DNA from 4 places in the Chryseobacterium sp. AG844 genome. Region 2 is predicted to be linked to each of the others. Evidence: riboswitches for the same ligand, from Rfam matches in the RefSeq annotation. Region 2 holds a riboswitch; each other region holds the start of a gene.

Region 1 (8,176 bases), on a different contig from region 2:
ATTTACCCAGAGCTGATTGGCAGGAATTACATTCTGAGCCTTTCTCAGCAGCTCAGTCATTTCTTCTTTCGATGGTACTCTTGGTGAGTGAATATCATATACTCCGGGACCAATTTCATTCGGATATTTGAAATCGGCGAAAGCATTCAGCAGCTCCATCTGAGACCGTGAACATTCTATGGTAATGACGTCTGCATCCATATCGGCAATGTTTTCAATAATATCATTGAACTCAGAATAACACATGTGAGTGTGAATTTGGGTAGCATCTTCCACTCCGCTTGCTGAAATTCTGAAAGCTTCTACGGCCCATTTCAAATAGTTCTGCCAATCTGTTTTTCTTAATGGAAGACCTTCTCTGATGGCAGGTTCATCAATCTGAATAATTCTGATCCCTGCTTTTTCCAGATCCACCACTTCATCACGAATTGCCAAGGCAATCTGCTTACAAGTTTCTGAACGAGACTGATCATCACGTACAAAAGACCACTGTAAAATGGTAACCGGACCTGTCAACATTCCTTTTACCCATTTTTTAGTCTGAGATTGGGCATATTGAGACCAGTACACCGTCATCGGAGTTGGGCGGGAAACATCACCGAAGATGACAGGAGGTTTCACACAACGGCTTCCGTAGCTTTGTACCCAACCGTTTTTAGTGAATACAAATCCTTCCAACTGTTCCCCGAAATATTCCACCATGTCGTTTCGCTCAAATTCTCCATGAACCAATACATCAATTCCGATGTCTTCCTGCCAGCGGATTGTTCTCTGCGTTTCCTGTTTCAATAAGGTATCATATTGTTCTGCAGTAAGCTCTCCTTTTTTAAATTTTGCTCTCCAGCTTCTTACTTCTGTGGTTTGCGGGAATGATCCGATTGTAGTGGTTGGAAATAAAGGTAGCTGCAATACTTCCTGCTGTTCTTCTTTACGGATTTTGAAAGTATTTATTCTCTGAGCATCTTTTTCAGTAACTGAATTTACTCTCTGTTTTACCTTATCATTATGGATAAGAGAAGAAGTTCTTCTGCTTTCAATTGCTTTTTTATTTTCTTCAAATGCTTCAAGAACCTGTTCATTTTCCGTTCCGGATGCCAGTTGTTTAAGCGTTACGACTTCCTTTACTTTTTGTTTTGCAAAAGCCAGCCATTTTTTAATTTCAGGATTAAGACTGGTTTCAAAATCAAGGTCACAAGGTGAATGAAGCAATGAGCATGATGGTGCAATGAAAATCCTTTCAGATCCTAATTTTTCAACCGCTTTTCTGATGAAAGACAAGGATTTTTCATAATCATTTTTCCAGATATTTCTACCGTCAACCAATCCTAATGAAAGGTTTAAACTGTCCGGAATAACATTCAGAATATCATCCAGCTGCTCAGGATTTCTAACCAGATCAACATGCAATGTATTGACAGGAAGTGAAACGGCAAGTGAAGTATTGTCTTTTAATCCGTCAAAATAGGAAGCCACAATAAATTTCAGTTTCGGGAAACGTTTTCTGATTTCGGCATACACATAACGATAAGTTTCTTTGGCTTTCTCTGTTAAATCCAATGCCATAAAAGGTTCATCAAACTGAATCCATTCCGCACCCTGATCCTGAAGTTTGGTTAAAATCTCGGTATAGACTGGAAGAAGATTTACTGCCAAATCCAGCTTATCAAATCCCTCTTCTTTTTCTTTTCCTAATAACAGATAAGAAACCAGTCCGATAATCACCGGTTTTGCATTGATTCCCGCTTGTTTTGCTCCTGCAAATTCATTGAAAATCTTATCTGAACTGAGCTTAAACTGTTGATTTTTATAAAATTCCGGAACGATGTAGTGATAGTTGGTATCGAACCACTTGGTCATTTCCATGGCAGTGATATCCAATCCGTCTTTCTGATATCCTCTTGCCATGGCAAAGTAAAGATCCAGCTCAGTATTGTTTTTTTTAAGCACCACTTCATGATACCTTGTTGGAATGGCACCTACGGCAAGACTCATATCCAATACCTGATCATAATATGAAAAATCATTACATGGGATAAGATCTATTCCTGCTTCTTTCTGGATATTCCAGTTTTGACTGCAGAGAGTTCTTCCGGTGTTAAGAAGTTCTTCCAAAAGGATTTTACCTGACCAGTACTGCTCGCAGGCTTTTTTGAGTTCTCTTTTGCTACCAATACGCGGATAGCCAAGAATGTGAGTTTGCATTTTTTTAAACTTTTTAATTAAACTTATTGGGAAGTCCTTTACAATGCTTCGTTATGTTTTGCGGAAAAAGTTTCAGGAAATAGTGACATAGCAGACAATGTATTTCCCTTCAGAAGAAAATACAAAATCTGATACACCATCTGTATGACCCAAAGCTTCAGCCCGCGAAAGCATTGTCAATTCAGTAAAGGCAGGTCTCCTGACTTGTAACAGTTTCCGTCATCCTTCCCGCTTTTGGCAGTGGATCTGCAAGGACAGAAACTTTTGGTGGGTTACTTACAGTTGCGCGACAGCTCGTGATTTGCACACGATTCCCTATTAATCTACCTTAAGTAAAACCTTTCCTGTTTGATGAAGTATCTGTAAAGAACTGTACTTTTACCTTTAACAAAGGTTATCAGTAAAAGTTTTTAATTTTGTGTAAAATTAGTAATACAGAATAAAACCACAATTGGAAACAAATAATTAAGCAAATTAAACTTCATAAAGTAAAAATAAAAGCATATAATTCTTTATATTTGACTGTTTTAATCATTTAAAAGAATAATATTCTGTGGAACAACTCGATGATAAGGATGTACAGCTGCTCAGGCTCCTCCAGAAAAACGCCAAACTCACCGTTAAAGAGCTCGCTAAAGAAGTGAACCTTTCTACTTCACCGGTTTTCGAAAGGGTAAAAAGGCTTGAACAGGAAGGTTTTGTTAAAAGATATGCGGCAGTTCTTGATGCTGAAAAACTGAACCGCGGATTTACGGTGTTCTGCCAGATCAAACTTAAAATTCACGACCGGTCTGTGGGGTATGATTTTGTAAAAGAAATTTTAGAAATTGAAGAAGTTGCCGAATGCTATAATATTTCCGGAGATTTTGATTTCCTTCTGAAAGTTCAGGTGCGGGATATGAAGCATTATCAGGATTTTGTATTTAACAAATTGGGATCCGTAGATTCTATCGGCAGCACGCACAGTACTTTTGTGATGGCTGAGGTAAAAAACAACCATGGACTGACGATATAGATTTCTTTTAAAGTTAACACCGTCTGAGGATAAAAAAATCCGTCAATAATGACGGATACTATAATTATTTTGTTTTTTAGTACTTAATTGGCAGCCGGATCCGTAAGTTCTGTTGTTAAACCTATTGATTTTAACAGGTTCTTACTGTCGAAAAGCAATGTTGTATAATGTTTCCCTTTTTTAAAAACCAGTTTTGACCCTCCAGGAAATTCACTGTCTGCTCCCGATTTTTGTATTTTGGCATTGTACTTACCGAACTTCGTTTTACTGTCCTGTAATGTACTTTTATTCAGAACAAGACCAAAAGGAAGTCCTTCCACAATGACAGGTTTATTGTCTGAAGTCACAAAAAACATTTCATTGATACTATTGTCTTTTCCCAGGCTGCAATAAAGCTCCAGTCCTGTTTTCATAGGCCATTTTGCATATTTTTCTTCGTTGGCATCTTCATAAAAAACAGTTTTTACGTTCAATGCTTTTGAAATTTTATCCGGAGTCTGCGGGAATATGAATTCTGAGTTTTTGTCCAGTAAAGAACCCAACGCGGCTGTTTTCTGTGAAAATGCAGTTGCACTTAATACCAGAAAAAAGATGGTGACAATGAAATGGAATGGTCTCGTCTGCATAAAAATATTTTAAATTGTAATGATTTGATGGCTAAAGATATTAAAATTTTAGTCAAAGCCCCATTTTAAGCAATTTTTTACATTGTATTTCTGTTTTTGGCTATTTTCTTTCCTGTAAATTGAACACGGTACCGGCAGGATCGGTAATCCAGTGCATATTTTCAGGAAGCTCTTCTATTTCGTCACAGGTTTCCACACCGTTTGACAGCAGATATTGTGTAGCAGCTTCTACATCGGGAACGGTAAGCTGCAGCCATGTTTCGGAATGGGTATAGTTGTCAACACAATCCAGCCATATGATATTATTCCCGAATTTCACCTCGTGGGTTCTGGAAACAGTGGGATTTTTTATCGGCTTTTCCTCAACCTTCAATTTTAAAATATCCCTGTAAAAAGCAACCGTTTTTTCGTATTTATTTTTGGGAATTTTTATAGCAATATTAATTCCGGCCTCAAATTTTGTATTCATAGTACAGATTTTGAACTTTATAAACAGATTTCAATTCTTTGATGGCATTCTATTATTTCAAAAAACCATTAAGATAATTCAGAATCATTGCCGTCTGCATCATCAGACTCACATGGGTTTGTCCGGGAGCGATAGCCAGCTGGGACTTTGGCAATTCGCCCATATCTGCAAAAACATCACCTCCCAATAATTTATAGGTTTTTGAAAGTTCTGTTTTATCCAATCCGTCATTATCACCAGCTATGATTAAGACAGGCACCGGAATTTTAGAGATATTATCATCACCCAGGTCAAAAGGCTGTCCGGCAGAAGCCATCATCTGCTCCAGAAATGGTTTCCATTTTGTTTTATCAGGTGCTACAGCATTATAGGCAGTATGCATAGGGCTGTTTGTGAAGAGTTCAGGTTTCATTCCTTCAAGAGCTTTATTTACTTCGGGCAGCCATCCGTTAGTTTTATAGGTTGATGAAATGATAACCAGTTTGTTCAGTCTTTCCGGACTTTGAATAGCCAGTTTATAGGCCACTTCACCTCCAAAGCTGTACCCTGCCACATCTGCCTTGTCTATTTTCAGATAGTCCATTACCTTTGTAACATCACTGGCTAAAGTAGCATGTGATAATTTCCTTTCTGAAAAAGGCGTGTGACCATGTCCCTGTAATTCAAGAGCTATTACTTTTCTGTTTTTGGACAATTCCGGGATCAATTCACCCCAGTTCAAATCAATCGTCATGAAAGCGCCATGTAACAGTACAAGAGGCTTTCCTTTGCCATAGACTTCATAATAAACTTTGATGCCATTAACAGGTGCATAACCACTTTCAGAAGGTTTTATTTTTTGTCCATATACCGGAGAGGAGGCAAGGATAATAATAAAGAACAATACTGCAGAGAATTTGAATAGACTTTTCATAATATTATCAGATTTGGTGGATTAATTTTAAGTCAAAGTTACCAACCCGATCGGAAAACGGACTTGTCACAGGGCAAGATTTTATAGAAATGAGAGGAATAGTTTAAGGATTGGTTTAAACTTATTCCCAAAAAACATTTTACTTCATTACATAAAATAAACTTTAATCATTCTACAATTAAGCAACTAAAAAATAAAAATTTTACAATAATTCTATCATGGTTGATAAAATTTTATTAATTTCGAATTGAACTAAACGTACAATTTATTATGAAAAATTTAAAGAAAATCGAAAGAAAAGAATTGAAAACAATTAAGGGAGGAATTGACTGCAGAGGTGGTCAACTTTGTTTAATCGGTGGTAAGTGGCAATGTATGCCTTACGACGGATGCGGTGGCGGAAACCAGCCTTAATTTCAGTGTAATTCAATTACTTGACTATGAAAAATGTAAAAAAAATTTCAAGAGACCAGTTGAGGAATATTAATGGCGGAGCGACAAGCTGCTCTGAAGCCTGCTGCCCACCTCCGGGAATCAAAAGATGTCCATGGGTGATCTGTGTAGCGCCATGTGATATTTTAAGTTAAAAGACTGTATTCTCAAAATAAGCCCTGCAATTCATATGAGTTGCAGGGTTTTATTTTATAGTATAAAGTAAAAACTCTCATTATTATGTTTCTTTATTATTAAATATAAAACTTAGTTTCCAGCTATTTAAATCTAAAAAATTAAATTTATTGGATAAACGTTTAACCTAAATTTAATCTCTACATTCAATAAGTTAACAATTTATTCATATTGAAAAAAGACAACAATAAAGTAAAACGCTGATAATGAAGATGTTGGTTATTTTTAAAAAAAGTGCGAAATTACATATTTTTCGGAAACCACCAAAAAAAACAGCTATTGTTTTTTTACTATTTTCTGAAATATTTTTGTGCATTAAAAAAATAAAATGAAAAGGTCTTCCATAAAAGATATTGCTAAACTGGCAGGAGTTTCCGTAGCCACCGTATCTTATGTTCTTAACAGAAAGGAAGGACAGCGTATCAGTGAGGAGACCCGGAAAAAAATTTTTGAAATTGCTGAAACGATTAACTATACTCCGAATAAGATTGCAAAAAGTTTGAAAACCAATAAAACAAAGCTTCTTGGATTAATCGTGGCGGATATCTCCAATGACTTCTATTCCCATATGGCAAGAAATCTTGAAGATAAAGCTTTAAAGTTGGGTTATACCCTGATCATCGGCAGTTCTGATGAGAATGCAGAAAAATTTAAAAAACTTACCGAACTCTTTTCACAGCAGCAGGTAGACGGAATGATCGTTGCCCCCGTAGCAGGGTCAGAAAAGACACTAGAAAACCTTATTCATATTAAATATCCTGTTGTAACGATCGACAGATATCTTAAAGGTGTTTCTGTTCCCGGAATTACCATTGATAACCAGGAGATCGCAGAAAGTACAGCCAGCCTGCTTCTTAATAAGAACTTTGACAAAATGATCTACGTTGGCTATGAAACTGATCTTCCACACCTTCTGGACCGCCAGCATGGCTTTGAGAAAGCGGTAAGCTCTTCCAGCAAAACAGTTGAAATTCAATATCTTCTGGTAGGATTGGAAAATATTGTACAGGAGGTACATTCTAAGCTTGAAAGTACGTTGGGGAAAACTCCAGAAAATACTGCGTTATATTTTTCCAGTAATAAACTTGCGGTAGCAGGGCTTTCCTATCTCGTTAAAAACAATATAAAAGTTCCGGAACAGGTCTCAGTATTGGCATTTGATGAAACGGATGCCTATGACCTCTTCCCTACGGAGATTACCTACATCCAGCAGCCCATTGAAGAAATGGCTGAAGAGGCTATCAAGCTTCTGGACTGGCAAATCACTGATTATACTGCAACCGGAAAAAGAATAACATTATCCGCAAAGCTGGTTGCTAAAGCCTCTTTAAAATAATTAATCTGATATAAAACATTTTTTTTAAACAATAACTTAAACGTTTAACCTAATATGATAACAAATAAATTCAACGATGTCGTTTGCTTTGGAGAAGTTCTGTGGGACATCTTTCCTACAGGGTCCAGAGCTGGTGGTGCACCATTTAATGTTGCTTATAATCTTTTCAAAATGGGAATCGATACCAAGATGCTAAGCCGTATAGGAAATGATGAATTAGGACACCGTCTTCTTAATCAGATTCAGGATTGGGGAATAACCACAGATTTTATACAGGTAGACCAGGAAAAAGCCACAGGAACGGTCATTGCTGATTTTGATGAGCATGGAGAGGCTGCATATGATATTGTACAGGATGTTGCCTGGGACTATATCCAACCTCTGCCGGAACATAAAGAACTGATTCAAAATTCAGAAGCATTTGTTTTTGGAAGTCTGATCACCAGAAGTGAAGCTTCCCAAAATACACTATTGCAACTTTTGGAATATTCAAAGTTCAGGGTTTTTGATGTTAATTTCCGCCCTCCTTTTATCGATTTTGAATTCATTAAAAAATTATTGCACAAATCTGACCTTGTTAAAATGAATAAGGCAGAGCTCAGAACAATTCTTGAATATCTCGGTGAAGACTATATTGATGAAGATACCAGCATTAAACATCTTAAGGCTTACTTTAATTTAAATGAAATTGTTCTGACCAAGGGAAGTAAAGGCGCCAGATATTTTGTGGGGGATACTGCCTATAATTTTCCGGCAGTTCATATTGAAATTGCAGATACTGTGGGCAGTGGGGATTCTTTTCTGGCCGGCTTCCTGTCTAAAAGAATTCAGGGAAAATCGCCGGAAGAGATCATGAAACAGGCAACTTCACTGGGAGCCTTTATCACTTCGAAATCAGGAGCATGTCCGGATTATACCTATGAAGAATTCAAGGCATTCAGAGAAAAAAACAGCTGTAAAACCTCTTAAAAACATACGATATGAATAC
Region 2 (8,176 bases):
AATCTTCTTCATACACTGATTTTTTATCAGAATAAATATCATTGTTGTACGCTTTGAAGTTCTGAGGAATATTGATTTGTTTTACATCTACATAAACGGTATCTGAAGTAGTATTGATGGCGACATTTTCTACATCTTCCTTGTGGCCTCTATAGATCATGTCTTTCTTAGCCATACTGATTCCGAAGTAAGTGGCCAGACCGATCAGAAGAAGGAATAAACCACCTACAACCCATCCGATATTTCTCAGTTTAGTTTTTGGCGAGAATATTTTGATGCTTAATAAACTGAAAAGGATTGCCGGAATTAAGCTTCCGATGACCATCATCGCAGCCAGTACTTTATCAAGTCCCTGATCGTCCATATAGAATCTCATCTCATTAGCTCCCGGAAAGTCTGTATCCATTCCGAAAAGACCGAATAATACAAATACTCCGATAATGCTGCTTACAGCCATCAATACGAAGAATCCTCCTACGATATACTTGAAAATATTCCAGATTCCACTGCTTGCATTGTTGATATAGGGTTTGTTTTCGTTATAGATTTCTCCGACCCTCTGAGTAGATTCATTGGCAAATTGCACCAATTTATTAGACTCATTCTTAAGATTGTCGAAGTTCATAGGCTTTCCCTGCATTTTCAGGAAATCTGCTGCTGTTTCAGCTTTTGGAAGTACGATCCAAAGGATTACATATAAAAGACCTATTAATGAAGAGGAAATGGCTGCTGTAAAAATTCCTAACACGAAGATTCCCAGCCAGATTGCTCTCATGGTAGTAATATCCATTCCTACATATTGAGCTAAACCTGCGCAAACCCCTGCTACTTTTTGTTTTTCCGGATCACGGAACAGTTGTTTTTTATCTGTATAATGGGTTCCTGAATTATTGTTTCTGGCAGATGTTTTTTCAGAAAAATAAGCTTCTTCCTGTTCTTCGATTTTTTCAGGGCTTCCAATCTGTGCGATTACCCTTTCTACATCGGTATCGTTGATCACTTCACGTTTTCCTAAAGAATCTTTGAAAATTTCCACCATTCTTATTTCTATGTCATGCATTACTTCATCAGCCTCAGAAGCATCCAGAGAGCTTCTCAGTGCGTTCAGGTAATCGCTGAGCTTTATATATGCGTGTTCTTCTATGGTAAAAGAAAAACCTGCGAGTCCTATTGAGAGTGTCTTGTTCATAACTTTGTTTTTTAATATTGTTGAGTGATTTGGTTTACTGAGGCTGTCAGTTCATTCCATGTATTGAGAAGTTCATCCAGGAAAAGTTTTCCTTTTTCTGTGATCTGATAATATTTTCTGGGTGGTCCCCCGGTAGATTCTTCCCATCTGTAAGAGAGAAACTCTCCGTTTTTAAGTCTTGTGAGAAGAGGGTAGAGGGTCCCTTCCACTACATCCAGTTTTCCTTTTTTCAGTTCGTCAATAAGATCAGAAACATACATTTCACGGTTATTGATGAGACTTAGAATACAGAATTCCAGAATTCCTTTTCGCATTTGCGCTTTGGTATTTTCGGTATTCATCTTTGATAAGTTTTGTTAATTAGTTATATTTTTAGAAAAATGCCCCTAGCTAGCTGAGCCTATTCTAATTTTACATTACAAAGATATGTAAATAAAATGGTATTATGCAATACAAAGTAGTGAAATTTTTAAAATAAATTATTTAAAATATTGAAAATCAATTAAATAAATTTTATCTTGAATTTTAAGTAAAATGAATTTTAACAGAAAATAGCTCAGAAATCTTTAATTTTTAAATAAAATTGATAGAAAAAATGATCTTTTATTAATTATTATCCATTACTCATTACTCATATCCATAGCCCCGATAGAAGCGGTTACCCCACAGCAGCCACGGCTTTAGGCAGGCGCGAGGAGTATGAGCGGATAGCGGGAGAAAGCTTCTTATCTGTGAATACTGTTTTATAGGAGAGAAATTCTGACAGATAATGAGACATGGATTTTGAGGTCGGTATTATGATTCGTATTTTTGTTAGGAATAAAAAAACATCCAAATCATTCCTATTACCATGAATATTTTAAATAAGTACAGGCACTTATCAGTATTTCTTTTGGGGCCGCTCTGTTTCGGGCAGTATCAGTTTGAAATTAAAAATGTATCAAAGAACTATGATGCAGTCATTCAGACAGAAAACTGTTACAATGACCGATGTGGAGGAAAAGGAACGGTGAAACTGTTTGACCATAAAAACAGCAAAGTACAGACTTTTGTTTCTGATGATCTTGTTGTATATGCGGAACAAGGCCAAAAACTGGTTCGCGGGAAATTGATTCCGCTTTCAAAGGACCAGCGTAGTATAATTGTAGATGATTTTAATTTTGACGGAACGGAAGATGTTGCAATAAGAAATGGAAATATGGGAAATTACAGCGGGGCATCTTATGACGTATATGTCTTCAACAAAACAAGAATGGGGTTTGTAAAAAGTAAAGAACTAACAGAATTGGGGTCCAATGGTCTTGATATTTTTGATGTTGATGCCCAACGCAAACGTCTTATTTCTTATGGAAAGTCCGGCTGCTGTGATATTTTTACGATAGAATATGCCGTAATTCCGAATAAAGGACTTGATAAAGTTTTTGAAAAAGAAGAGGATATGACGGTTGAAGGCCGTGTAAAAGTTACCACAAAGGAAAAGCTCAATAATAAATGGATTACCAGGACAAAGGTATATCCTTCAGATCAATATAACAGAAATAAGAAGTAAGATGAAAATTCAGAAAGAGATCGATTTTATCCTGGCGGTGGATGCGCTTAAAAATGTACAACGAAGAAATTATAATGCGGACGATTCCCGAAGAGAAAATACGGCGGAACATTCCTGGCAGATTATTATTCTGGCTCAGATCCTTTATCCATACGCCAAAAACCGTGCAGATATTGATTTATTGAGGGTAATAAGAATGCTTTCCATTCATGATCTTGTGGAAATAGAAGCCGGAGATACTTTTATTTTTGATGAAAAAGCCATGGTAGGAAAGTTTGAAAGAGAGAAAATTTCCGCTCAGAAAATCTTTGGAATTCTGGATGAACCTTTGCGTACAGAATTCTTTAACCTGTGGCTTGAGTTTGAAGATGAGAAAACACCGGATGCTATTTTTGCCTGCGGAATCGACAGAATTATGCCATTTATCTTAAATTCCCATACTACCGGAAAGAGCTGGACTGAAGCGGGAGTAACGGAAAGACAAATCCGAAATATGCTTGAAAATGCAATCAGCAGAGCATCGGATGAAATGGGAGAGGCTTTTGAGCTTTTATTGAGCAAAAGTCTGGAAACAGAAAAAGTATTGAAATAATTTCAATGAAAAATATAATAAGGTTTCGGGCGGCCTTTGGCCGCCCGAAACTCTATTTATAGTATCTGAATTGGTTTCTTGAATTCGTCGATGGCTACAAAAGTAAAATCACCTACAATAGCTTTTTCTCTTTCATAGGAATACATCTGTTCAGTGTAAATTTCAACATTCACTTTCATACTGGTTTTTCCCACGTATGAAACTTTCCCGATCAGTTCCACTATAGTTCCGGCAGGAATGGGTTTTTTGAAATCGATCTTATCACTGCTTACGGTTACCACTCTTTTTCTGGCAAAACGGGTTGCTGTAATAAAAGCAACTTCATCCATCAGCTGCATCGCTGTACCTCCAAAAAGAGTATCATAATGATTGGTTGTGTTAGGGAAAACCGCTTTAAAGATTCTGGTTTCGGATGCTTCAATTCTTTCTTCTGTAGTCATATATCATTATTAATTAAAGCGATAGGAAATGATTGGAAACAACAGAATAATGACAGGAACCTATAGAATTCCTGAAACAATCCATCAGATCAATACAACTTCAAATCGCGAAAGTTACATGTTTAAGAAAAAGGCAGGTCTCCTGACTTGTAACATCATTTATCTCCTTCCCATGCCTCGCACAGTGGATCTTTGATAAAGACTTCAGTTACTTTACAGTTGCGCGACAGTCCGTGATTTTCACACGGTTCCCTTTTAATCTGCAGTGATGCAGAACCAATTTCTGTGATGAATAAGCGTAAAAACTTTTCGAATGCAAAAATAATGAATTTATTCCGGATTATGATAAATAATCTGGCTGATTACTCTTCCCTTCTTAATTGTCCAGAGTGTTGTATATCTGTTTTCTCCTGAACCATTGATCATATAAAGGAAAATATTATCATTGTCGAGAGAAGTTACCCCGATGTTCTCAAAATCCATGGTAGGCTGGAACATGTTTTTGATGGCTTCCCTTACAAAAACAGATCCTCTTCCGGGCTGCTGCACTCTGATGGATTTGATTTCGGTCATTCCCTCAGGAAGGTCATTTCCAATTCCCCATGGTTTTACTTTATCAATCGTAAGAATTTTTCCATCTGCATCTTTTTCCTTTTTACGGTATCCCGCATTAGAAGGATAAATATCAATCACCACTTTGCTTCTTTGGGCAGTAGGGATTTTAGGATCAGAATTGTCTGTGAAAATAAGGGATCTTCCGTTTTTAGATCTGGATGGAGTATAGGCAGGAAGCTGGTCTACATAGGCAATACGTCCTTTATTCACCATTCCTTCTTTATCAAGAGTTTCATAACGCACAAAAGGCTTGTCGTCATCCTGTTTCTCAGGATATTTAATCCATATCCATTCCGTTTCTCCGGGAGCTGGCTTTACATAAACGAATACATCGCCTTTACGCATACGGATCTTGTCTACAATTTTTCGGTAGTCGTCTTTATGTACACGTACGTTGGCATATCCTTCTTCAGCTTTTACCACTCCAAAAGGAACTTTAGTCTGCCCTTTTACAAAAGCAATAGATAAAATACTGAAAGCGGATAAATAGAATGCTTTATTTATGAAAGTCATCATGAAAATTTTTTGATCCCTCAAATATATAAATTAAATATATTGTGTATTTAAACAAGGCAGATCTTTTTATATTATTTACATTTTATTAGAATAGTTTTAATTGATACAAGAGATATTCTTGCGGTGAGTATTTTTTATTGATAAATAATTATATAAACATGATAATATTTTGGATGTTTAATTTTTAATATTTCTTAAATTTATTATTTTATTGATGAAATCAATTTTGTTATATGTTTATTTTTAATTTAATCATAATTTAATATGTGTATTTGTGTATTGTAGAATTTTTAATATAATAGAGTTTTTAAAATCGAAAATATTAATTTTAAAGGTTGTTGTTAAATTATTTTTTAGTAATTTTATCATGTTTAATATTCTAAATACAAAGAAATGAAAAACTATTTATTAATTGGGGCTTTTTTAGCTTGTACGCTTTTATCTGCGCAAGTGGGAATTAAGACTACTACCCCTCAAAAAGACTTGCATGTCAATGGCTCTTTACAGGTAGTTAATGAACTAAACGTAGGTGGGGATGCTGCTACAGCCGGAAGTGCCGGTGTAACAGGACAAATACTTACCTCCGCAGGTCCGGGAAACCCTCCTGTATGGTCTAATGGGAATAACGGTAGTACGATTGTTGGTTACAGTGCTCTCCTAAGTGGAGCTGAGGTTAGTGTACCTGCAAATAATGTTCTTAAAGATTTGGATATGAGTCTTGGTACGGGTAGTCTGACAGCATGGAGATCGAGTGCTACAACACTAACTGTTCCGGCTGGAATGGACGGTAACTATTTACTTACTTTTACATCAGCTCTTAAAGTTGATGGAGCCATACCGTCATCCTATTTTTTTGGAACATATATATATGTAGGAACTACCTTACAAGCTCCAGCGTCATTTACTTCAATTGGAGCAGTGGCAAGCGGAAATTTAAATAATAATGAATTTACATTAACCTCATCTAAAATTCTGACCTTAGCAGCTGGAGATGTAATCAAACTAAGAGGTTTACTTTATAATTATAGTGGATCATCAGCTCAATCTTTTAGGCTGGCCAGATTATCATTAGAGAAGATTAATTAATCTTTTCGTCAAAAGAAAGCATACTCAAAATTTAATAATTCCCCTAAAAACAGTTAATCGTTTTTAGGGGAATTTATATATTATACTATAACTTTTTATATTCTCTCCAACTCATCTGCATCAATGGTTGTCTTGAAAGTTCCGTAATTGACAATCACTTTGTTTCTGGAAATTTTCTCAATGGTTCCTACACTGGTACTTCCTGTAATACGGACACGTTGTCCGATTTTCATCCATACGGCACGATCGGTTTTACGCTTTTCTTCCAGTTTTTCATTGGTTTCAGCAATTTTTTCAATTACTTCTTCTTTTTTCAGCTGTTGAGTGATTTTTCTCTTGACAACCTGCAGGCGCTTGGATTCATCCTTATCTGTTCCCAGTTTTCGGAATTTTTCCTGTTCAAGAAGCTTTACAAAATCTTTCACAACATCTTTTCTGGATTTTCCTTTGGTATAGCTGTCGATGAATGCCTCAATCTTATTTCCGAACTGAAGTTTGCGGTGTTCCTCTTCATACAGCTTCTGGAAATTGAAAAGTTTCTGCTGAAGCTGGTCATTCAGTTTCTGAAGGTTATCACGTTTATCTTCTACGGATTCTTTTCTTTCGGCAAGATCGGATTTCAGTTTCTCAACCTCAAATTTTTCCTGCTGCAGTTTTACAATCGTCTTATCAAGATTCACAATATCATGCTCTACCTTTTTCTTGGCAGAATGGATGATAAATCTTGGAATTTTATTCTTTTCTGCAACTTCAAAAGTAAATGAACTTCCTGCCTGTCCCACTTCCAGCTTATACATCGGTTCCAGTGTTTCTTCATTGAAGAGCATAGCTGCATTTTGGGCGTTGGGAAGCTGTTCTATCACCAGTTTAATATTGGTATAGTGCGTTGTGATAATGGCAAAACTCTTTTTATCATAGAAAAACTCCATGAAACTTTCTGCCAGCGCACCTCCAAGTTCCGGATCAGAACCTGTACCGAACTCATCAATAAGCAAAAGCGTATTGGCGTCTGCTTCACGGATGATTCCTGACATTTTCTTCAATCTCGATGAATAGGTTGATAAGTGGTTTTCAATAGATTGGTTATCGCCAATATCCGTCATAATTTTTTCAAAGAAAAACATTTCAGATTTTGGGTGAACCGGAACCAGAATACCACTCTGAATCATCAGCTGTAATAATCCTACCGTTTTCAGGGTAATTGACTTTCCACCGGCATTCGGACCGGAAATACAGATAATCCTGTTATGTTCTGTTAAGGTAAGTGTTTGAGGGTGAATGATTTTGTTCTCTACTTTGTTTCTTAACCATAAAAGAGGATGATAGGCATCTTTTAATCTCAGTGTTTTATGATGATTGATTTTCGGAAGAACGCCGTTAATCAGTTCACCAAATTTCGCTTTAGCTCTCGTAAGATCAAGGTCAAAAATATACACCTGATATCTCCACAGCTGAGGCTGAAATTCCGCTAGTTCTGCTGTAAGCTTACGGAGAACTTTATCAATTTCTTTTTTCTCTTCCTCTTCATTCTCACGGAGTTTGAAATAGTGCTTTACAACACTGTCCGGCTGAATATATGTGATGGAACCTGTTTTGGAAATTCCTAATGTTCTTCCGGCAACTCTTTTTTTGAATCCTGATTTTACCGCCAGAACCCTCTGGTCGTCAATAATCGTTTCCCGGATATCATCCAGAAAGTCACTCTGTCCGTACGTAGTAAGCGCACGGTTGAAATTTTCCTGAATTGCTTTTTTAGCAAGCTGAATTTCGGTTCTTATCCCTTTCAGAGCTGGGGAAGCTTCGTTTTTTACTTCACCAAAACGGTTAAAAACCTTATCCACCTTCTCAATGATCTCTTTTCTGAATTCCAGTACAGAAACTTCTTCCAATAAAGTAGGAAACGTTTCCGGCATGGTTGGGAAGAATTTCTGAAGTCTTCCGATCTGTTCCGTGATGGTTTTTATTTTGATGAAAGCAGCATTTTCCAGACGGTAATTCTCGATCAGCATCAATTTCAGCTCACTTTCAATATCTTCATACTCATCAAACGGAATCGCATTTGAACTTTCAAAACTCGACAGATATTCTGACGTTTTTTTTAATGAAAGTTCCGCCTCGTCAATTTCCATCGGACGAAGTTGAAGAATTTTTTCTCTTGTTTTCGGAGAATACGCAAATGGGGAGATTTC
Region 3 (8,176 bases), on a different contig from region 2:
TTTCTGAGGAAATAATCAGCCTTGTAGATTATGCAGTGGAAGAAGACAGAGAAAAAGTTTCAAAATACTCAGGTTCTTCGGTGATCAAAATATGGAATGACAACAGAATAAAAGTTCTTCGGGAATAAGAATTCTGAACTTTTATGTTTACTTTTTAGAGTCTTGCCAGTTCATATCGGCAGGATTTCTTTTTTTTAATTCTATCTTTGCAAACTCAACTCATAAACTATTTGCTATGAATCATCACGAATTTGCCCAAATGTGGATCAATGCGTGGAATTCTCATGATCTGGAGGATGTACTTTCCCACTATTCAGATGATATTGAGATTACAACTCCTATGATTGCACTGGCTACAGGCGGTAAAGAAAGTTCTTTAAAAGGAAAAGAAGCTGTTCGTGAATATTGGAGAAAGGCATTGGATAAATTTCCGGACCTCCATTTTGATCTGATCCATTCCACAGCAGGAGTAGATTCGGTAGCATTATTTTATAAGTCGATTATGGATAAACATGCCGTTGAAGTCATGTTTTTTAATGAAGAGGGAAAAATTAGTAGAATGTATGCTCATTATGATTAATGGGTAACATACGTAGAAATTGTCACTATTATCAACGATGAAAATTAATCTTAATCAAAATAAGAATTTAAAACTATTTAAAATCATTTCTGAAGCAGCAGAAAGGAATAACCAGTCCGTATACATTGTGGGTGGTTATGTGCGAGATCTGCTGATGAACAGAAAAGCATCTACCGATATAGATTTTGTAACGGAACAAAGCGGAATTGAGCTTGCTCAGAATGTAGCGCAGGATATAGATCCGAAATTGAAGGTTTCCGTATTCAAAACTTACGGAACGGCTATGATCAAGTATAAAGAACTTGAACTTGAGTTTGTGGGAGCAAGAAAGGAAAGCTACACAGAAAACAGCCGGAAGCCGGAAGTGGAAGGCGGAAGTCTTGAAGATGACCAGAAAAGAAGAGATTTCACCATCAATGCGATGGCTATTTCTTTAAATAAAAATAATTTCGGAGAATTGATTGATCCTTTCAATGGGATTGATGATCTTGAAAAAGAAATTTTAAGAACTCCTCTGGAACCGGCACAAACCTATTCTGATGATCCGTTAAGGATGATGAGAGCAGTGCGTTTTGCTTCCACTTTAAATTTTAAAATTGAGGAAAATTCTCTGAAAGCGATCCAACAGGAAGCAGAAAGAATCAGGATTGTTTCCATGGAAAGAATCATGGTAGAGTTTAACAAAATCATGATGTCTGAAAAACCGTCTATCGGATTGAGACTGATGGAACAAACCGGTCTTATGAAGCTTGTTATTCCTGAACTGATCGAACTGAAAGGCGTGGAAGAAGTGGAAGGACAAACTCACAAAGATAATTTTTATCATACGCTGGAAGTAGTGGATAATATTTCTGTGAATACCGATAATCTTTGGCTTCGCTGGTCTGCCCTTCTTCATGACATTGGGAAAGCTCCGACGAAAAAGTTTGTAGAAGGAACAGGATGGACTTTTCACGGGCATGAATTTTTAGGTTCAAAAATGGTAAAAACACTTTTCCAGAGATTGAAATTACCTTTGGGAAGTGACATGAAATATGTTCAGAAAATGGTCAAGCTTTCATCAAGGCCAATTGCGCTGATTACGGATGATGCTTCAGATTCTGCATTAAGAAGACTTTTATTTGATGCAGGAGAAGATCTGGAAGACCTTTTCACCCTTTGCAAGGCAGATATTACCACTAAAAATTCTAAAAAACAGGAGAAATTCAAAAGAAACTTTGAATATGTAGCGGTCAAGATCAAGGAAGTGGAAGAAAAAGATCAGGTAAGAAACTTCCAGCCGCCTATCACCGGAGAAGAAATTATGGAAATGTTTAATCTTAAGCCGGGCCGTGAAATTGGTATCCTGAAAGAGAAAGTGAAAGAAGCTATTCTTGAAGGTGAAATTCCCAATGAAAAAGAAGAAGCGACGAAGTTTGTCATTGCTGAAGCTGAGAAACTGGGATTAACCTTATAATTCAATTTAGAAAAATATTAAAAATTCCGGCGGGATGTTCCATCCCGCCGGAATTTTTTTTCTTAAGGAAACAAAGCCGGCCGGTTTCTTCGAAACCGGCCGGAAAAAAACACAAATGATGAAAAAATAAAAAATTATTTTTAGAAGTAATAATTATTGCGGGTTAAGAAAAGTTCCGTTAGCACCAAGACCACCTGTTTTAAGGGAAGTAAGCTTGGTACCCGTAGTTGCTGAATATACAGTCATTTCGCTTTCCTGAGTGAATTGTTTAACATCTGATGCAAAAATTCTACCATCAATAACATTAAATCCATAAAGCGTAAAATAAGGACCACCATCTGCAGCTGTTAATAGCGGGCTTGCAGGAACTGTTGGTGTAGCTAAACTTGTTGTATACACTTTATTGGCAGAACTGAAATAGATTTTATCATTATCAATCTGAAGATTGGTAGCACTTGGAATTCCTGTCAATGTAACTACCGGCGTCATAGTCCCTGTGCCGGAGATTTTATAGATATAAGAATCAGTAGCTGTAGAAGAAATTGTATATACATTGGATTTGTATGAAATAGTACTGTTGATCTTACCATTCGGAACAGTAAGTTCAGTTTTACTGTCATTAGAAGTATTGATATAAGTAATCATATTTCCATATCCTGAAGTAGCATTCTGTACAAAAATATTTCCACCTGCTTCTACTGCTTTATCAGCCCCGCCTGTCATCGTGATTTTGCTTACAAATGAATAGTCGGAAGCCTTATATTTCGTTACACTTGTTGCATTCGTAGAGAAGTTTAGGTTAGCAACATAGATAAAGTCATTGGCAAAAGCAATTCCTCTCGGGTTATCAATCTGATTGGTGATTACTCCTAATTTCTTAAATGTATAACGGTCTACAACAACAATTTTGTTTGAGTTATTGATCACAAGATAAGCCTTATTTCCATTAAGACCAATGGTCTGAAGAACGTCACCCAGAATTTCTTTATTGTTATTGTACCCATATACGTCATCCTGTTTCAAGCTTAAATCTCTTGTCAGGAATGTTACTTTAGCACCCTGGCTGTTAAAATTCCCTTCATTAGAGATAAAATATCCGTTCTGGTAAGTGATCGGAGAAATTTCAAACTCGGCAGAGTCACTTGTACATGAAGACATATTAAACAATAGTACAACTGCAAATAAGACAGTTAAAAGTTTAGTTATTTTCATAATTTATTCAATTTTAATTTATTAAAAATTTATTGCTGCATACACACTATAGTTTCTTTTTGGTAAAGGATAGAAAGAAACGGTTTTATAGTAGGTATTGGTTAGATTATTCACTTTAAACCCTAAGGTATATTTTTTTGCTAAGGTGGTAGAAACTCCCATATTTAAAAGAAAATAAGGATCTATAGCTTCTGATCTCTTTTCATCACTTGTGGTGTAGGTAACACCGTTCAGCTGTCCCTGTGCATAAAACCTGAAGAAACCATATTCGTAATCTATACCGGCATTTCCCCTGTGCATGGGAACGTAAGGTCTCTGCATCTTCGTTTCTTTATCGATAGCTTTTGCATAATAATATGCTGCATTGGCTCTGAATTTATGATTTCCCCAGTGCTTGCTGAAAGACAACTGAGATTCCAGCCCGTAAGATTCGGATTTATTGACATTGTATGCCTGCCAGTATCCCATAGCCGTTGGAAGCCATACAATAAGATCTGTGATGTTCATATAGTAGGGAGACAGAGTAAGTTTGAAATCTCCCGCTTTGAACTCATTGGTCATATCCACCTGAGTAGAGGTTTCCGGTCTCAGATCTTTATTTCCTCCCGGTTCATAATAAATATCATTAAATGAAGGATATCTGAAGTTTTTGGATACGTTAATACTCAGATCATACCATTTTGCGGCGTTCCATTTTCCGGAGAATGAATACATAAAAGGAGACTTTACATCTTCTACAAAATCTTTTTTGAATCCTCCTTCAAAACGCAGATCTTTTGTTGCAAAATACCGCAATAATCCTGAAACAGAACCTATATTCCTGCTGACATTGGATATTCCGCTCTCGTACCCTTCTCCTTTATTAATCTGAAATTCTCCGATGATATTAAAATTCCATTTTGAATTCAGGAAATAATTAAAATCATTTTTAAAGATATAATTCTTCCCGGTTCCTCCACTGGATTTAGGCTGGCTTAACGAACCGAAATACTGAAAATTCTCTTCCGTGTAGGCTGCTTTAAGGGAATTGCTGAACTTCGCTTTGTTCCAGTCCCAAGAAAGAAGACTTCTTACACTTTGAGTTGTATATTTTGTTTTTGTTCCCGTTTCCTCATACACAGGATAATGCTGTGAAGAATCAAAAAACTGGCTTTGCCACGAAACCTTATGATCGTTTGTAATTTTATAGGATGCTCCTACATTGAATGTCGTATTGTAATAATTCCCGTTTCTGTTGATGTAATTCAGATCGCTTACCTTATAATCATTTTCACTTACAGAATAATTTCCGGAGGCTTTAAAACTGAACTTATCATTGCTGTAAGACCCTTTCACAAAATTATTATAGGTATTAAAGGAAGCCACTTCAGAAAATAAAGAACCATGGAAACCTTTATTAAAATCAAGGGTATTATTCAGGTGAATACTTCCCCCGATGGCACCACTTCCGTACACTACACTTCCTCCACCAGCTTTGATACCGATCTGATCATAGCCGAACAAAGCAATATTATTGATATCTCCCTGCCCTAAAAAATTAGAATTGATATTAATTCCGTTCCACACGAATGCAGTCTGCTGGGCGGTAGTTCCTCTAAAAGAAGGTGAAGACACGGCTCCGCGGCCATTTTCTTTAATAAAAACCTGCGACTGAAACCTCAGAAGCTCCGAAAGATTACCGGAGTTTTTTTCAGCATCTTCTGCTGTAATTGTTTTTACGGGATGAAAAAGTTTCACCCTGTTCATCTGGTTGTCGAAGACATAAATAGTGTCAATGGTTTTCTCTTGTCCAAAAAGAAAACACCCATAAGATGAAAAAAGCAGTACTAAAGATCTTTTTATATCCATACTTTTTTACTTTTCCTCCGAAAGCAATATGTTTTTTAATTATAATCCTGGCAGGTCTCCTGACTTTCGCATTCTGCTCCTTCCCGTTTTTACACAGTGGCGTTTTGCAGAAACTTGTGTTGCGATTTACAGTTGCGGGGACAGTCCGGGAGTTACACCCGATTCCCTTTTCATTCCAAAATACTGGAAACCAAAATTTTTGCAAAGATAGTTTTTTATATGTATTTGCCAAAAACCAGACTTTTCTATACAAAACATGCTATCCTTTTGTTATATACACAAAAAAGAACGGCCGCTTTCAATATTGAAAACAGCCATTCATCCCACTACTTTACTATTTATATATGTTACTTTTTAATAAATTTATAAGACTCCTGTTGTACTCCTTTTACGGAATATTGTAAAATATAATCTCCTTTTGACAGAGATGAAACATCAATCTGTCCTTCTACAGTATCCAATGATTTTACCTTTTGTCCAACCATATTATAAATTTCTGCTTTCTCTATTTTTCCTTTTCCTTTAAAATACAGGATGTCAGCCACTGGATTAGGATAGATACCTGTATTGTTTTTCTCTTTCACAGCATCACTCACCGATAAAAATTCAGAAGTATCCAGGTAAAAAGCAATCATCTGCCCTGAAGCATTCGTCCCTGACCCGGCAATTTTCTTTCCGTCCTGTGAAATCGCAAGAGGAAGTCCCATTGTTACTCCATTAGTGGCAATTCCTAAAGATGCCGCATAATCATTCAGGTTAATTCTCCCGGCGGCAGAGGTCCAGATAAAGCCTTCTCCTGACATGGGAGGAGCCCCAAATGCTCTGTAATACCCGATCACTTTTTTCCCATCAGCAGAAATCCCGGTGGCACCTCCTTTGAAGCTGAAAGAAGCATTAGGATGCGTTATATAAGTAAGTCCGCTCACAGCATTCCATACATAAGGATTAGGGTTTGCCGAACCTATTATTGTATTTCCGTCTGCAGAAATTCCTCCTGCTTCTCCTACATGATTCCCATTATTATCTGTAATAAAACTTTCCACTCCATCCTGCCATTTTGCTCCGCTTCTTGTTCCGGTTGATTCATCCTGCCAGCCTACGATCACTGTTCCTGCTGCATTGATTGCGTTTGCTCTGGAGCTGCGTCCGGGAACTATACTTCCCAGATCTACCATTCCGTTTACTTCATCCCATTTCACAGCATGCGCATTCGCTGCGGTGAGAAAACCAAGACCAACTATAGTATTTCCATCAGTCGACATTCCCCAGGTAGAGCTTACGCTGCCATCCCATCCTGTAGGTACAAGGCCGCCTCTGTTTACCCATGTGGCCGTAGCGACATCATAGGTAGATATTTCATTGAATCCTGTTGCGGCATTGGTAACGGAGGACGATATTTTGGTTCCGTCATTCGAAACAATGGTTCTGCCTGCAGCCGGATATCCGTTTGTTATAGAACCTATCTGTACGAGTCCTCCTGCAACATTCCATTTATATATACTTCCTGCACTGGTGTGCAAGCTTACTACTCCATTATCCGATACTGCGCCTACATTATAATTTCCCAGGCCGATTACAGTAAGCTGCGCTTCTGCAAAACCAAATTTCAGGAAAAGATAAGCTATCAATATTTTCATTGACATTCTGTAAAAATTTTTCATATTTTATTATATTTAGCGTTTCGAATTGGTGAAAACAATATTAATACAACATTCAATCAATTAAAAGAAATTGACTTTCATAATTCGTGAATTTTAAAAGAGTTTAATTTTCAAAACACTAATAATCAAACAGATATAAAACAATATTTTGAATATGGATTTTACCGAAATTATTCAAAAAAACACAAAAAACAATTTATCAGGACAAAAATTATTTCAAATCTTACTGTTTATTTTCTGCTTCCTTATTACCAAAGGACAGTCCGGCCCCGACTTCAATATGCTAGCAGATAAAGCATTTCTGAAATTGTATCAGAATCCCGACGAATGCATCAGTTATACCCAGGGAATTCTTGTAAGTGATCAAAACAGAGAGCACAAAATTGTACTTCAAAATATTATTTCACAAGCTTTTGCCCTGAAGGTAGACTATGTACAGTCTGTCAATATTTTTGCTCAAAAAGAAGATAGTGATCAGAACAATGACCTTTCATATTGTATGCAGGTCTTCAATGGTTATAATCTTGCTGATCAGTATCAGAATCTGGGTTTGTACAATCAATCGAAAAGAATTATTTCTCATCTCTTGTATGATCAGAAGCTTCTTAAAAGTAGTAATCCGGCATTAAGAATCACCACTGCAAAATTGTATCAGCTTCAGGCATTAAACTCAGGAATCAACAGAAACTATCCTGAAGCCTTACAAAATCTTGATAAAAGCAACCAATACCTTGGGAATCATAATGAAGAGAACAGAATTTTAAAAATAGAAAACAGAATTTTTCGCTCTTCTTATCTGCTGAAGCAGAATAAATCAATAGAGTATAAAACACTTATAGAAAATGTGATTGCTGATCTTGAATCTCAGAAAAACCAGCCGTTTCTTTTAGGTTTGGCTTATGAGAATCTGTCCCAATACTATTTCCTGAAACAGGATTATGTAACCTCTATTCAAAAACTGGAGGCAGGTCTTCGATTGATCGAGAATCTTCCGTTTAATAATTTAAAAATTAAAATTTACGAATCACTGTCCCGTAATTATTACGCGGTACATAATGATGCAAAATATCATCAGTACAATAAACTTTACACTGATTTAAAAACAAAAACAGATTCCGGTTCAAAAGAAGGGATACGATATCTCGTGAAGCTTGTGGAAACCAATCAGAATAAAAATATTGAATTTCAGAAACATCTGCTTATAAGATCTTCCTGGTCTTTGATCCTCGTTTTATCCTTGATAATCTTAGGCTTACTTGCTTACTTTTTAGTCATTAGAAATAAAAATAAAGACTTAAAAAAACAGTTTGATTTCTTTGAAAAACAGACCAGTCAAAGGACCCAATCAACCCTATTAAAAAAAACAAATACAATAAAAGATAGCGGGGTGCCAAAAATATCAAAGGAAAAAGAAGATGA
Region 4 (8,176 bases), on a different contig from region 2:
TACACCTTCAAAAGAATTTATGAATCACACCGGAAATATGGGAAATACTGCAGCCAACAATACACCTGATCTTTATCGTGAAATTACATTGAATCTTCCAACAACGGCCAGAGTAACAGGACAAATCCGTCCTTCTGTTCACATTCTTGCAGACCTGAACCAATTTCTGAGCGGAGATAAGGCACTGACTCTTACCACATCCAATGATATGCTGATGGGGTCCAACCAGCACTTGGTAGACGTTACCAACAATCTTACAAAAATGTTTAAAGTAGACCATGTTCACAATGATTAATTTTTTTATTAAAACGATACTCGTTCTTCTTGTATTGGTCTTAAGCTTCATTTCATGTTCTGATGAGGTGATTCAGCCACTGGAAAAGGATGAAGCCTATAATCTCCAGTTTCCTTCTTATTTTCCGAAAATGACTTTTGATACATCCATCAATCCGGTGACCAAAAACGGAGTGGAGCTGGGACGGAAATTATTCTATGAGGGCAGACTTTCAAGAAATAATACCATTTCATGTGGTTTCTGTCATATCCAGGAAAATGCTTTTACCCATCATGGTCATACGGTGAGCCATGGGGTAGACGACAGAATCGGAATCAGGAATGCACCGCCCATCCAGAATATGGCTTTTTTGAAAAGATATATGTGGGACGGAGTGATTCACAATCTGAATGAGCAGCCCATCAGCCCGATTACTGACGTAAATGAAATGGACAGTTCCATACCGGAAGCTATTTCGAAAATAAAAGATGATCAGAAATATAAAAAACTGTTCAGAGAAGCTTATGGAGACGAAACCATTACAGGAGAGAGAATTCTGAAAGCATTGTCGCAGTTTATGGCTTCTTTAATTTCTGCAGATTCAAAATATGACAGATTCAGACTGGGAAAAGAACAGTTGACTTCAACAGAAGCTCAAGGGATGGCCTTATTCGGGCAGAAATGTGCTTCCTGTCATAGCGGAGAACTGTTTACCGATGAGAGTTTCAGAAATACAGGACTCTATTACAATACGGAGTTCAAAGATGCGGGACGATACAGAGTTACTCTTAACCAGGTCGACTGGATGAAATTCCGTGTTCCCAGTTTAAGAAATGTGGAATATACCGCACCTTATATGCATGACGGAAGATTTTACACCTTAGAAGCGGTACTTAATTTCTATTCGGATCAGGTGGAAGATAATGCCAATCTTGATCCTCAGCTTAAACAGAATGGTCACATAGGAATTGCTATGAACAGCCAGGAAAAACAATCGATCATTGCGTTCCTGAAAACATTATCGGATAAAAGTTTTATATCCAATCCAAAATTTGCAGAATAATTTATAAAAAACATGAAGAAGATTATATTGATAGTAAGTTTGATCGTGTTTAGTCAGTATCAGGCAAAAACCATCAGAGACAGTGCTTATATTGCTCCCGAAACGCTTAACAGATTCGATTTTGATGATGACTGTGATGCTTGCGGCTGTGCAGCAGGAAACGGATCTTCCGGCTTTGAATCTTTACTGAATCCGCAGTTTATCGGAATCAAATACTTTGCTCAGCATTATAAAGCGAAAGAGAACTTATTTGTAAAAGATCTTACCCAGGATCAGTATTTCAATACGCTGCAACTTTGGGGGAAAATTCCTCTGACTAAAAAACTGAGTGTTTATGCGAGTCTGCCATTCCATTTTCATGAAAAGAAAACCATGCAGGGAGATATCAGAATCAATGGAATAGGAGATTTAAATCTGATGGGAATTTACCAGCTGATGAGCTCTAAAGATAATTTCCATCATCTGAGCGGAGGGTTGGGCGTGAAAATTCCACTTGGCAAGTTTGATGAAAAAGGAGCATCCGGTGTCAACCCAAGCTTTCAGCTGGGAACTGGCAGCTGGGATTATCAGGCCGCTTTGAATTATAAGTTTCAGAAAAATAAAGTAGCCGTACTGGTGAATACAGATTATACCATTAAAACAGAGAACAGGAAAAATTACCATTTTGGAAACCAATGGAACTATGCAGCAACAGGTTTTTATCAGGTTGCAGGAAATGAAAAATCTATATTCTCTGTAAAAACTGGAGTTCAGGGAGAAGTTTATGCTCAGAATAAACAGTTTGATGAAGCATTGCCGAACACTGCAGGAAGTGCTTTGTATGGAAAATTAGGTTTTGAAGCCTCTTATAAAAAGCTGAGCCTGGGAAGTGAAGTCATGCTTCCCATGTACACGCGCCTGGCGGGAGGAGATATTGAAGCCAAATCAAGATTCAGTATTTTTCTGAATATTGGAATTTAAAAAGAAACGCTTGTTGAAATCATGTTAAAGCTCCTTCGGGAGCTTTAATTGTTTATAAATCATGATTTTAGTTGGGGATTAGGAATAATTATTTATCTTTGCCGGAATTTGGTGAGCCGTAAAAAGCTCTTAAAAGGGAATCCGGTGAAAATCCGGAACAGACCCGCTGCTGTAAGCTCCGCACCAAAGTTTTTGAAGAATATATCCACTGTTTTTTTAATGGGAAGGATTTCAAAAATGGAGTAAGTCAGAAGACCTGCCAGACAATAATCGTTTGACGCTTTCGTGGAATAAAGCTTAGGACATCAATGATTCTGTGCAGTGACAGCTGTGCTTTGTCGTTGTATTCTTATACCCATTAGCGTCTTCATTACCCTAAATGAGCTAATGGCGGCAAAACTAACTACTTCTGCAATTCATAAAGCTGTTTTCACAATATTAGTGTTAACATCTCAACTTTTGTCTTCTCAAACCAAGAAGAAGGACACCCTTCAGGAAGAGACGATTAAAGGAATCAACCTTTACAAAAAGAATTTTAAAGAAATTATTCCTGCACAAACCCTGCAGGGAGAACAGCTGGAAAGACTAAACAGTCATTCTGTAGCAGATGCGCTGCGGTATTTTTCGGGAGTCCAGATTAAAGACTACGGCGGATTGGGTGGTTTGAAAACCATTAATATCCGAAGTATGGGAAGCCAGCATGTAGGGGTTTTTTATGATGGAATTCAACTGGGGAATGCCCAAAACGGACTGGTAGATCTGGGAAGGTACTCTTTGGATGATCTGGAAGAAATATCGTTGTATAACGGACAGAAAAGTGAAATTTTTCAGCCAGCAAAGGACTTTGGCTCTTCGGGGTCTATCTATTTACAGCCTAAAACACCCATATTTAAAGGACCAAGAAAAACCAATTTGGTGATAAGAGCAAAAAGTGCATCTATTGATCTCTTTAATCCTTCATTCCGGTTGGAACAGAAAATTTCAGACAAGGTTTCTGCCAGCTTCAGCGGAGAATTTATGCAGAGTGACGGAATTTACAGGTTCCGGTACGCGAAGAAATATCCTGATGGGCAGCAGGCGTACGATACCATCGCTAAAAGACAGGACTCAGATATTAAAGCAAAACGGTTTGAAACTTCTCTCAACGGAACTTTAAATAACGGAAGCTGGAATATCAGAGGGTATGGTTATATTTCAAACCGCGGAATGCCGACTCCCATTGTGAATGGTCGCTTTGGCGGAAGAGGAGCGAGACTTTCCGATGAGAACTATTTTGTACAGGCTAATCTGAGAAAAAAACTGTTCCCGAAATTTGAAACACAGCTTAAGGCAAAATTTGCCTACGATTATACCCATTTCATGGACACAGTTCGTTCGCAGTCTATTATTTATACCGATAACACCTATATCCAAAGGGAACTTTATCTTTCCTCTTCCAATATTTACTCAATCACTCCCAATTGGGATGTCAGCCTGAGTGGAGATTTTCAGTACAATAATCTGGACGCGAATCTGGATAACTTTTCTTATCCTACCCGTTACACTACCTTGGTAGCATTGGCAACGACCTATCAGTGGAACAGGTTCAAAATTTTGGGAAGCCTTTTAGGAACTTTTACTTTTGAAGAAGTAAGAAAAAACAAAAGACCGGGAGATGCCAGAGAGTGGACGCCTGCTGTTTTTATGAGCTATCAGCCTGAAAAAATTCCGGAGCTTACTCTAAGGGCTTTCTATAAAAGAATTTTCAGACTTCCAACCTTTAATGATCTGTATTATACGAATATCGGAAATACTTACCTGAAACCTGAATTCACCAATCAATATGATGTAGGATTTACCTATCAGAAGAATTATACCAACCGTCTCTTTAAGACCTTTTACGCTAAAGTAGATGGTTACTACAACAAAGTACAGGATAAAATTGTGGCAGCTCCGAACGGAAGCATGTTCCGCTGGCTGATGATGAACCTTGGATTGGTTGAAATCATTGGTGCAGATGTGAATGTGCAGACTGAAATGCAGCTTGGAAAAGTAACCCTCCGACCTTTGCTTTCTTATACATACCAAAGTGCAAAAGATATCAGTGATCCCGAAGATACTTTCTACCGCAATCAGATTCCTTATACCCCATGGCATAGTGGATCTTTCAGTCTGATGGCGGATTATAAAGACTGGAGTTTTAATTACAGTGCGATGTATGTAGGAGAAAGATACGATGTGAATCAGGACAATATCCAGTACAATTATGTGCAGCCCTGGTATACTCATGATCTCTCTGTTCAGAAAAAATTCAACTGGGCGAATCATCAGTTTAAAATAAGCCTTGAGATGAATAATATTTTCAATCAATACTATGATGTTGTCCTCAATTATCCGATGCCTGGAAGAAACTTTAAACTTATTCTAAACTTCACCCTATGAGAAAATTAAACTTTTATTTTTTATTTCTTGTATTAGCTTTTATTACTTCATGCCGTACAGATGAAATTATTGTCCGCCAGGAAGTGGTAGAAGGGCTTCCTTCAGAAAATACAGCAATAAAAGGCTTCTACATGCTCAATGAAGGGAATATGGGGAGTAATAAATGTACCCTTGATTTTTTTGATTACACCAAGGGAACTTATTTTAGAAATATTTATGCAGAAATCAATCCCAATGTGGTAAAAGAGTTGGGAGATGTAGGAAATGATATCAAAGTGTACGGAAGCAAACTTTATATCGTAGTCAATGTTTCCAATAAAATTGAAGTTCTTGATGCCAAAACGGCCAAACGTATTACTTCTATTCCATTACAAAACTGCCGGTACCTTGCTTTCAAAAACGGAAAAGCTTATGCCAGCAGCTACGCCGGACCTGTAGCGATTAATCCGAAAGCACCAAAAGGGAAAGTAGTAGAAATTGATACGACTTCTTTTTCCATCCAGCGTGAGGTAGTGGTAGGATATCAGCCCGAAGAAATGGAAATTGTGGGAAATACCTTATTTGTTGTTAATTCCGGAGGATATAAGGCTCCCGATTACGACAATACAGTTTCCGTCATCGATCTGAACACTTTTACAGAACTCAAAAAAATAAATGTTGCCATCAATCTTCATCACATTAAAAAAGATAATTACGGTGATCTCTATGTAACCTCAAGAGGAGATTATTATAATGTTCCTTCCAGTCTTTATCTCATAGATGCAGCTACAGGAACGGTCAAGAAAGATTTCCATCTCTCCGTGAGTGAAATGACAATCGTGAATGATAAACTCTATTTCTATGGAAATGAATTCAACTACAATACCCACAGCTATAAAAAGACATTTGGAATCATTGATGTAAAAACAGAACAGATCATCGCCAACAGAATTTTTGACAAAGAATATGAAGATGCCATTAAAACCCCTTACGGCATTGCCGTAAATCCCATCACAGAAGATATCTACATGACAGATGCCAGAAATTATGTATCCATGGGATTTGTGTATTGCTTCGATAAAAACGGACACTTTAAATGGAAAACGGAAGGCGGAAATATCCCTGCCCACTTCGCTTTTTTATACAAATAACCAATCTTAAGACATGAACAGAAATACCTTTACTTATTTAAAAACCGGGCTTTTTTCCTTTTTCCTTTTAGGAGCGATTGCCTGTAAACATGATGATGAAGACGAATTTACCTTTAACGGCCTTGATGATTCCTATACCATTGAGCGTTTAAAGGTTTTGAGTATTCCTACCAATGCATCAGGATCGGTTACTTGGAGTATCAACGATTCTATTATTTCCCAAAACTCAGAACTTGAATTTATCAGTGTAAATGCAGATGCTTATCCTCTGACTTTAAAGATCAGGAATAAAGGAAACGAGCAGGTTTTTCATTCTAAAATAATTGTAACCAAAGAAAAAACACCTTATAGCAGATACATTTCCAAAGTACTGGAGTTCCGCCCTGCCGTAGGACAGTTTATGAATGAAATTCCGGAATATTTACCGGGGAATACTGCCGCGAATATGCTTCAGAAAGCCAATGAATCTTTGGTGGGAGGTAATTCAACCATGATCAGTCTGGGAGGATATGGGGGATATGTAGTGTTTGGTTTTGATCATACGATTCCCAATCTGAATGGACGTGATTTTAAAATACTCGGAAATGCATTCTTTGGAAATGATGCCGCGGATCAACGTTCAGGATCCTGTGAACCGGGAATTATTATGGTGGCCTACGACAGAAATAAAAACGGAAAGCCGGATAATGATGAATGGTACGAAATTGCAGGTAGTGAATATTTTAAAAATGCTACCGTAAAAGATTACAGCATAACTTATTTTAAGCCTGACGAAAATAAAACACCTGTAGCCGGAACTGAATTCTGGCAGACCGATGTGGAATATATAAAATGGAGTGACAATCTGGGGAATCAGGGCTTTAAAACAAAAAATACATTTCACGTACAAAGCTATTATCCCTTATGGTATACTGAGAGTTCTTACGGATTTTCGGGAACAAGACTCGCCAATAATTTTTATGATCAGAACGGTGACGGATCGTATTGGGTAGGAAAATCATATGAGTTCGGATATGCAGATAATGCTCCGAATAATGATGAAGCTTCCAATATTGATATTTCATGGGCGGTAGACAGAAGTGGAAAATATGTAAAACTTCCGGGCGTAGACTTTATGAAAATATATACAGGAGTCAATCAGGAAGCCGGCTGGCTTGGTGAAGTTTCTACAGAAGTAGCAGGAGCTTACGATCTGCACTTCAAATAATAAGTCAATAATACAATCTATTTAAATTAATAAAAAATGAAAAAGTTTTATCTTTTTATGATGCTTTTTCTGTTTGCATGCGTATCCAATGCACAGATAAAAGTACAGGGTGTGCCCAGAAATGATATTTCAGGGATCAGTAATCTTAATACCACTGCCATCAGTTTTTCTGATATTCAGTATTGGGTAGGGTCGGGAACCAATCAGGCTGCTTTTGTAGTACAGTGGAACGACGGTAAAAATCCTGATGCGATGGTTTGGGGATTCAAATGGAACGGAAGTGCTACCGGAGAAGACATGCTGAAAGCTATTGCTAAAGCAGACCACAGATTATATACGTTGCTTTATCAGGGAACACAATTTGGATCAGCAGTCGGAGGGATTGGATTTGATCTGAACGGCCAGGGGACCAATGCCTTGATCAAAAGCGGAAATTCCACTTATCCGTTATATCCGGTCAATGGTTTTGTCAATACGACAGCTTATGATTTCGACAGCTACACCATTGTAGATGCTGCGAACGATCATTGGCAGTCAGGTTGGACCGTGAACGGATATTGGGCGTACTGGGTAAAGAATCCGGCGGATGCAGATTTCGGATATTCCAGTGTTGGAGCTTCCTCACGGACATTGCAAAATGGTTCCTGGGATCTATGGAATTTCAATGTAGGATTTAATGAAACACCTGTTTCTTCTACCATGACTCCGGTTTCTCCCTATGTAGCTTCTACAAACTATACCAACGGATATTTTATGGTGAACGAAGAATGGTTTGGTCATACCAACGGTTCTGTAAACTTCATTGATAATAACGGCCAGATTAATTACCGTGTCTACAGTAATGCAAACAATAACCAGGCTTTTGGGGCAACTACACAATACGGAGCCATCTACGGAGATAAATTCTATTTTGTTTCAAAACAAGCTGCTGATGGAGGAGATACTCAATATACTCCCGGAGGAAGACTGGTTGTAGCCAATGCGCAGACCATGCAGAAAATTGCTGGTTTTAATAACATCGGAGGCGGTGATGGTAGGTCATTTGTGGGAGTAAACGAACATAAAGGATATATCGGTACTTCCACCGGTATCGTTCTTTTTAATATTGATAATTTACAGGT

What was found. A riboswitch is a leader RNA that binds a small molecule or an ion and turns the genes downstream of it on or off. The one in region 2 is predicted to bind cobalamin.
Region 1: another riboswitch for cobalamin. It lies ahead of metE (5-methyltetrahydropteroyltriglutamate--homocysteine S-methyltransferase); the one in region 2 lies ahead of DEU40_RS12405 (acyl-CoA thioesterase).
Region 3: another riboswitch for cobalamin. It lies ahead of DEU40_RS19265 (TonB-dependent receptor plug domain-containing protein); the one in region 2 lies ahead of DEU40_RS12405 (acyl-CoA thioesterase).
Region 4: another riboswitch for cobalamin. It lies ahead of DEU40_RS03175 (TonB-dependent receptor plug domain-containing protein); the one in region 2 lies ahead of DEU40_RS12405 (acyl-CoA thioesterase).

The regions. Positions count from the first base shown of each region.
Region 1 is NZ_QGTV01000030.1:12,726-20,901, reverse strand. It holds gene metE (5-methyltetrahydropteroyltriglutamate--homocysteine S-methyltransferase) at 1-2,202, opposite strand, end outside; cobalamin riboswitch at 2,374-2,560, opposite strand; gene DEU40_RS20760 (Lrp/AsnC family transcriptional regulator) at 2,756-3,217, shown strand; gene DEU40_RS20755 (hypothetical protein) at 3,301-3,843, opposite strand; gene DEU40_RS20750 (VOC family protein) at 3,944-4,312, opposite strand; gene DEU40_RS20745 (alpha/beta fold hydrolase) at 4,365-5,225, opposite strand; gene DEU40_RS22545 (bacteriocin-like protein) at 5,496-5,639, shown strand; gene DEU40_RS22540 (bacteriocin-like protein) at 5,666-5,812, shown strand; gene DEU40_RS20740 (LacI family DNA-binding transcriptional regulator) at 6,181-7,188, shown strand; gene DEU40_RS20735 (carbohydrate kinase family protein) at 7,243-8,157, shown strand; gene DEU40_RS20730 (sugar MFS transporter) at 8,169-8,176, shown strand, end outside.
Region 2 is NZ_QGTV01000011.1:20,255-28,430, reverse strand. It holds gene DEU40_RS12425 (PspC domain-containing protein) at 1-1,189, opposite strand, end outside; gene DEU40_RS12420 (PadR family transcriptional regulator) at 1,201-1,530, opposite strand; gene DEU40_RS12415 (XAC2610-related protein) at 2,040-2,738, shown strand; gene DEU40_RS12410 (HD domain-containing protein) at 2,740-3,330, shown strand; gene DEU40_RS12405 (acyl-CoA thioesterase) at 3,387-3,770, opposite strand; cobalamin riboswitch at 3,885-4,066, opposite strand; gene DEU40_RS12400 (hypothetical protein) at 4,101-4,901, opposite strand; gene DEU40_RS12395 (hypothetical protein) at 5,295-5,987, shown strand; gene DEU40_RS12390 (endonuclease MutS2) at 6,083-8,176, opposite strand, start outside.
Region 3 is NZ_QGTV01000025.1:31,372-39,547, reverse strand. It holds gene DEU40_RS19285 (L-threonylcarbamoyladenylate synthase) at 1-128, shown strand, start outside; gene DEU40_RS19280 (nuclear transport factor 2 family protein) at 236-580, shown strand; gene DEU40_RS19275 (CCA tRNA nucleotidyltransferase) at 618-2,036, shown strand; gene DEU40_RS19270 (YncE family protein) at 2,190-3,248, opposite strand; gene DEU40_RS19265 (TonB-dependent receptor plug domain-containing protein) at 3,270-5,096, opposite strand; cobalamin riboswitch at 5,128-5,306, opposite strand; gene DEU40_RS19260 (T9SS type A sorting domain-containing protein) at 5,444-6,757, opposite strand; gene DEU40_RS19255 (helix-turn-helix domain-containing protein) at 6,912-8,176, shown strand, end outside.
Region 4 is NZ_QGTV01000002.1:250,815-258,990, forward strand. It holds gene DEU40_RS03160 (MbnP family protein) at 1-295, shown strand, start outside; gene DEU40_RS03165 (cytochrome-c peroxidase) at 288-1,337, shown strand; gene DEU40_RS03170 (transporter) at 1,350-2,297, shown strand; cobalamin riboswitch at 2,390-2,576, shown strand; gene DEU40_RS03175 (TonB-dependent receptor plug domain-containing protein) at 2,685-4,718, shown strand; gene DEU40_RS03180 (YncE family protein) at 4,715-5,848, shown strand; gene DEU40_RS03185 (cell surface protein) at 5,862-7,055, shown strand; gene DEU40_RS03190 (DUF5074 domain-containing protein) at 7,092-8,176, shown strand, end outside.